Regions from separate parts of the Streptomyces sp. NPDC052225 genome, predicted to be linked through region 1. Evidence: riboswitches for the same ligand, from Rfam matches in the RefSeq annotation. Region 1 holds a riboswitch; the other holds the start of a gene.
The links. A riboswitch is a leader RNA that binds a small molecule or an ion and turns the genes downstream of it on or off. The one in region 1 is predicted to bind glycine.
Positions count from the first base shown of each region.

Region 2: it holds a riboswitch for glycine, as region 1 does, so the genes downstream of both, gcvT (glycine cleavage system aminomethyltransferase GcvT) here and gcvP (aminomethyl-transferring glycine dehydrogenase) in region 1, are expected to answer to the same signal.

Region 1 is NZ_JBFAVD010000010.1:9,205-12,564, forward strand. It holds gene AB0L37_RS16765 (DNA polymerase IV) at 1-978, shown strand, start outside; gene AB0L37_RS16770 (PRC-barrel domain-containing protein) at 988-1,362, opposite strand; glycine riboswitch at 1,477-1,572, shown strand; gene gcvP (aminomethyl-transferring glycine dehydrogenase) at 1,759-3,360, shown strand, end outside.
Region 2 is NZ_JBFAVD010000022.1:54,753-58,112, forward strand. It holds gene glyA (serine hydroxymethyltransferase) at 1-535, opposite strand, end outside; gene gcvH (glycine cleavage system protein GcvH) at 544-921, opposite strand; gene gcvT (glycine cleavage system aminomethyltransferase GcvT) at 976-2,091, opposite strand; glycine riboswitch at 2,231-2,342, opposite strand; gene AB0L37_RS27880 (AAA family ATPase) at 2,474-3,109, shown strand; gene AB0L37_RS27885 (enhanced serine sensitivity protein SseB) at 3,270-3,360, shown strand, end outside.

The DNA.
Region 1 (3,360 bases):
CTGCGGGCGGACATCCGGCGGGTGACCGGGCTGACCGGGTCCGTGGGGCTCGCCGCCTCCAAGATGCTCGCGAAGATCGGGTCCGAGGAGGCCAAGCCGGACGGGCTCGTGCTGATACGGCCGGGCACCGAGCGGGCGCTGCTCGGGCCGAAGTCGGTGCGGATCCTGCCGGGGGTCGGGCCCGCGACCGGGGATCATCTGCGGCGGGCCGGGATCGTCACCGTGGAGGAGATCGCCGAGGCGGGCGAGGACGAGCTGGTGCGGCTGCTCGGGAAGTCGCACGGGAGCCACCTGTACGCGATGGCGCTGGCGCACGACGACCGGCCCGTCGTCGCCGAGCGGGACTCCAAGTCGGTGTCGGTCGAGGACACGTACGACGTGGACATTCACGACCGGGTGCGGGTGCGCATGGAGGTACAGAGGCTCGCCGACCGGTGCGTGGAGCGGCTGCGGGCGGCCGAGAGATCGGGGCGGACCGTGGTGCTCAAGGTGCGGCGCTACGACTTCTCGACCCTGACGCGGTCCGAGACGCTGCGAGGGCCCACGGACGATCCGGCGGTCGTGCGGGAGGCGGCCGCGCGGTTGCTGGAGGGTGTCGACACGACCGGGGGTGTGCGGCTCCTCGGGGTCGGGGTGAGCGGGCTCGCCGACTTCACGCAGGAGGATCTGTTCGCGCAGGCGGCTGCCGCCGAGCGGGCCGCAGAGGTGGTCGAGGACACCGAGGCGGTGACGGACGAAGCCGTGGAGGAGGCGGTGCCGGCCGAGCCGGTCGCCGAGCGGCGCTGGATGGCCGGGCACGATGTGCGGCATGCCGAGTTCGGGCCCGGGTGGGTGCAGGGCAGCGGGCTCGGGCGGGTCACCGTGCGGTTCGAGACGCCGTATTCGCGGGAGCCGGGGCGGGTGCGGACGTTCCGGGTGGACGATCCGGAGCTGGAGCCGGCCGAGCCGCTGCCGCTGGTGGAGACGGGGGCGGGGTGAGCGGGGGCGTCAGGTCGGTTCGTCGTCCGTGCCGGCGACGCGGCCGAAGGAGACGTCCGGGGTCCGGGGGGCCGTGATGTCCAGGCCGTAGTGGTGGTAGAGCTGGAGTTCCTGCTCGGGGGAGAGGTGGCGGCCGACGCCGAAGTCGGGGGCGTCCCTGATCAGTGAGCGTTCGAAGGGGACGCGCAGGGTGCCGTCCACGAGCTCGCTCGGCTCCAGGGGGACGAAGGCGTCCCGGCTGAAGAGGCCGGTCCGTATGGCGGCCCACTCCGGAACGCCGGTGGCGTCGTCGAGGTAGACCTCGTCGATGGTGCCGATCTTGGTTCCGTTGCGGTCGAAGGCCTTGCGGCCGATCAGATTGCGCGGATCGACATCGGTCTGCACGGTGCCTCCAGCTGATCGCAACTCGTCTGTAAGCACTACGAAAGAGCACATTCAGGAAGGCGGCCACTCGAGGCTTGCGGTCAAGTAGCCGCTGGTAGGCTGGCAGACGGCTGCTGACCCCGTGCGGGAGAGTCCTCCGACAGTCGTCGGAGGCGCCGAAGGAGCAAATCCTCCCCGGAATCTCTCAGGCCCCTGTACCGCACGGACGAGGTCACTCTGGAAAGCAGGGCGGGGTGCGCGTTTCCCGCTCTCACCGACGGTGAAAGCCGGTGTGCCCTCGTGTTGGTGCGGGGTGGGCCGGTGAAGCTCTCAGGTTGAGATGACAGAGGGGGAGGCCGTCCGGGTACCCGCGCCGTGGTGCCCCTCGCAGGTCGCAATGACCAGGAGGCCTCCGTCATGACCGCCCACCGTATTCCGCTCTCCCAGCTGGAGCAGGGAATCCCCTTCGAGCAGCGCCATATCGGTCCGGATGATGCCGCACAGGCCAAGATGCTCGCGCAGGTCGGCTACGGCTCGCTCGACGAGCTGACGGCGGCCGCCGTGCCGGACGTGATCAAGAGCGCCGAGGCACTGAAGCTTCCGGGCGCCCGCACCGAGGCCGAGGTCCTGGCCGAGCTGCGGTCCCTCGCCGATCGCAACCAGGTGCTCGGGTCGATGATCGGCCTCGGCTACTACGGCACGTTCACGCCGCCCGTCATCCTGCGCAACGTGATGGAGAACCCGGCCTGGTACACGGCCTACACGCCGTACCAGCCGGAGATCTCGCAGGGCCGCCTGGAGGCGCTGCTGAACTTCCAGACGATGGTCGCCGAGCTGACCGGCCTGCCGACCTCCGGCGCCTCGCTGCTCGACGAGGGCACGGCCGCCGCCGAGGCGATGGCCCTGTCGCGGCGCATCGGCAAGGTGAAGGACGGTGTCTACGTCGTCGACGCCGACGCCCTGCCGCAGACCATCGCCGTCATCCAGACGCGTGCCGAGCCGACCGGCGTCGAGATCGTCGTCGCCGACCTGAGCGAGGGCATTCCCGCCGAGGTCGCCGAGCGCGGCGTCGTGGGCGTGCTCGTGCAGTACCCGGGCGCCTCGGGTGCGGTGCGGGACATCAAGCCCGTGATCGAGCAGGCGCACGAGATGGGCGCCATTGTCACCGTTGCCGCTGATCTTCTCGCTCTCACGTTGCTGACCTCGCCCGGCGAGCTGGGCGCGGACATCGCCGTCGGTACGACGCAGCGGTTCGGTGTGCCGATGGGCTTCGGTGGTCCGCACGCCGGTTACATGGCCGTACGCGAGAAGTTCGCGCGGTCGCTGCCGGGCCGGCTCGTGGGTGTCTCGGTCGACGCCGACGGCAACAAGGCGTACCGCCTGGCTCTCCAGACCCGCGAGCAGCACATCCGTCGCGAGAAGGCGACCAGCAACATCTGCACCGCGCAGGTGCTGCTCGCCGTCATGGCCGGCATGTACGCGGTGTACCACGGGCCCGAGGGCCTCAAGTCCATCGCCCGGCGCACCCACCGGTACGCCAACCTGCTCGCCGCCGGTCTGACCGCGGGCGGTGTCGAGGTGGTGCACGGGGAGTACTTCGACACCCTGACCGTGCGCGTGCCCGGCAAGGCCGCCGAGGTCGTGAGCGCAGCCCGCGAGGCCGGGGTCAACCTGCACCTGGTCGACGCCGACCTGGTCTCCGTCGCCTGCGACGAGACGACCACGCGGGCCCAACTGGGCGTCGTCTGGGACGCGTTCGGTGTCCAGGCCGACATCGAGGCGCTGGACGCCGAGGTCGCCGAGGCGCTGCCCGACGGGCTGCTGCGCACGGACGCGTACCTGACCCACCCGGTCTTCCACCAGTACCGCTCCGAGACGGCGATGCTGCGCTACCTGCGCCGTCTGGCCGACCGCGACTACGCGCTCGACCGCGGCATGATCCCGCTGGGCTCCTGCACGATGAAGCTCAACGCGACGACCGAGATGGAGCCGGTCACCTGGCCCGAGTTCGGTCAGCTG
Region 2 (3,360 bases), on a different contig from region 1:
CGCTCCACCCGGCGATGATCACCTTCGGGCGGTGCTCCTTGGCGAGGCGCTCGACCTCGGCCATGTCGACCAGCCCGTTGTCGTCCACGTGGTACGGGACGACCTCGAACTGCTTGCCCGAGAAGTTCAGGCGCATGCCGTGCGTGAGGTGACCGCCGTGCGCCAGGTCGAGGCCGAGGATCGTGTCGCCGGGCTTGGCGAGCGCGAACAGGGCGGCCTGGTTCGCGGAGGCGCCCGAGTGCGGCTGCACGTTGGCGTACTCGGCGCCGAACAGCTCCTTCACACGGTCGATCGCGATCTGCTCGGTGACGTCGACGTGCTCGCAGCCGCCGTAGTAGCGGCGGCCGGGGTAGCCCTCCGCGTACTTGTTGGTGAGAACCGAGCCCTGGGCCTCCATGACGGCGACCGGAGCGAAGTTCTCCGACGCGATCATCTCCAGGGTCGACTGCTGGCGCTTGAGCTCGGCGTCGACCGCGGCGGCGACCTCCGGGTCGAGCGCGTGCAGGGACTCGTTCAGAACGGACTTGTCGCTCATGGTGCGGTTCAGCTCCCGGAGAACTCGGTGTACTCGTCGGCGGTGAGCAGGTCCTTCGGCTCGTCGGCCAGGCGGACCTTGAACAGCCAGCCGCCCTCGAACGGGGCCGAGTTGACCAGGGCCGGGTCGTCCACGACGTCCTGGTTGGCCTCGACGACCTCGCCGTTGACGGGGGAGTACAGGTCGGAGACCGACTTGGTGGACTCCAGCTCGCCGCAGGTCTCGCCCGCGGTGAGGGTGTCGCCGACCTCGGGAAGCTGGACGAACACGATGTCACCGAGCGCGTTGGCCGCGTGCTCCGTGATGCCGACCGTGGCGACGCCGTCCTCGACGGCCGACAGCCACTCGTGCTCCTTGCTGTAACGCAGCTGCTGGGGGTTGCTCATGATGCGAATTCTCCTGTACGCGGGAAGGTGCTGGTGACAGAGGGGGAGCGCGAGCTACTTCTGGCGCTTGTAGAACGGCAGGGCCACGACCTCGTACGGCTCGTGCGTACCGCGGATGTCCACGCCCACGCCCCGCGTGCCCGGCTCGGCGTGCGCGGCGTCCACGTACGCCATGGCGATCGGCTTGCCCAGGGTCGGGGACGGGGCGCCGGAGGTGACCTCGCCGATCACCGTGCCGTCGGCGACGACGGACATCCCGGCGCGCGGCACGCGGCGGCCCTCGGCGATCAGGCCGACGAGCTTGCGCGGCGGGTTCGTCTCGGCGCGCTCGGCGGCGGCCACCAGGGCGTCGTGCCCGACGAAGTCGTCCCCGTGCGACGTCTTGTCGAACTTGACGACCCGGCCGAGCCCGGCGTCGAACGGCGTCAGCTCGGTGGTCAGCTCGTGCCCGTACAGCGGCATGCCCGCCTCCAGGCGCAGCGTGTCGCGGCAGGAGAGGCCGCACGGGATCAGGCCGTACTCGGCGCCCGCCTCGGTCAGCGCCTGCCACAGCTTCTCGGCGTCGGCGGGGGAGACGAACAGCTCGAAGCCGTCCTCGCCGGTGTACCCGGTGCGCGCGATGAGTGCCTCGACGCCCGCGACGGTGCCGGGCAGCCCCGCGTAGTACTTCAGGCCGTCCAGGTCGGCGTCCGTGACGGACTTCACGATGGCGGGGGAGTGCGGGCCCTGCACGGCGATCAGCGCGTACGCGTCCCGGTCGTCGCGGACCTCGGCGTCGAAGCCGGCGGCGCGCTCGGTGAGGGCGTCGAGGACGACCTGGGCGTTGCCCGCGTTGGCGACGACCATGTACGTCGTCTCTTCGAGCCGGTAGACGATCAGGTCGTCCAGGATGCCGCCGTCCTCGCGGCAGATCATCGTGTAGCGGGCGCGGCCGACGCCGACGGAACCGATGTTGCCCACCAGAGCGTGGTTGAGAAGGTCGACGGCGGCCGGACCGCTGACGGTGATCTCGCCCATGTGGGACAGGTCGAACAGGCCCGCCTTCGTGCGTACGGCGTTGTGCTCGTCACGCTCGCTGCCGTAGCGCAGGGGCATGTCCCAGCCGGCGAAGTCGGTCATCGTCGCGCCGAGCGAGCGATGCAGGGCGTCGAGAGAGGTCGTACGGGTCATGGCTGGTGCTCCCGGGGCATGGCAGATGGCGAGGTAGTCCTCCCCATCTGTCATCGGAACCTGAGAGGTTCGCCCCGAGGGGCTTGCACCTTGGGTGGGGCCGCCGTACGTCAAGGGGCGGCCCGCTTTTCAGATCTGCCTCGCCCGCGCGGTACGGGGCCTGAGAGATTCAAGGGAGGAACTTGCTCCTTCGGCGTCCGGGCACTCGTCACCGTGGTCGACGAGCGCCGGAACTCTCCCGCGCGGATTCAAGCGGCCGGTATGCAGTTTGCGCGCACATCATTGCATGCCCGCGGAACGGGGAAACCCCTCGCAGGGCATTACCTTCTCTTTACACTTGGCGGGCAAGAGTGGCGTGACCGGAACGGGGAGGACGATCACGGTGCAGAAGGCAGTGGCAGGGGCTTACGGGGCGGCGCTGCCGGGGGTGCGGATCCCGCGCCAGCGCTCGGTGCGGGACCTGCGCGGCCGCGGCGGCCGCACCCCGCGCAGACTCGGCTTCGCCGCGGGTGACCTCGTCGTCATCTCCGGGCTGCCCGGCAGCGGCAAGTCGACGCTGATGCGCCGGGCCGTCGAGGTCGTGCGCATCGACTCGCAGGACACCCGCGAGCGCTGGGCGGCGAGGCTGCCGGGCGTGCCGTACGCGCTGTACCGGCCGCTCGTCCGCATCGCGCACTACGTGGGCCTGCGGCGGGCCATGCGCTCGGGCGCCAGCGTCGTCGTGCACGACTGCGGCACCCAGGCGTGGGTGCGGCGCTGGGTGACGCGGACGGCGGCGCGGCGCGGCGCCTCGGTCCACCTGATGCTCCTGGACGTGCCGCCGGACACGGCCCTGGAAGGCCAGCGGGACCGCGGGCGCGGGGTGTCCCGGTACGCGTTCGCGCGGCACCGCAGGGCGGTCGGCGCGCTGGTCACGTCGACCGAGCGGGGTGATCTGCCGGCCGGGATCGAGTCGGCGGTGCTGCTCGACCGCGAGGCGACGGACGCGCTCAACGGGATCACGTTCAGGCAGAGCTGAGGGGCGCGCCTCCGGCGGCTTCGGCAGGTCCGTGGCCGCAGCGTCGGACACGCTCCGGAACCGGAAGGACGCGGAGGGTGTCCGTTCGGGCGTACGCGTTATCGTCGGCGTCGCGCGGGAGCGGCCGCGTCAGGGTGCAGAGCAGGGGTTGAAGGCAGCTATGGACATGCCAGGGAGTCACGAGGGCGCGTACGGCCACCCGTCGCAGGGCTGGCCGGCGAACGAGCTGGAGGAGGTCCTCGCCGCGGCGC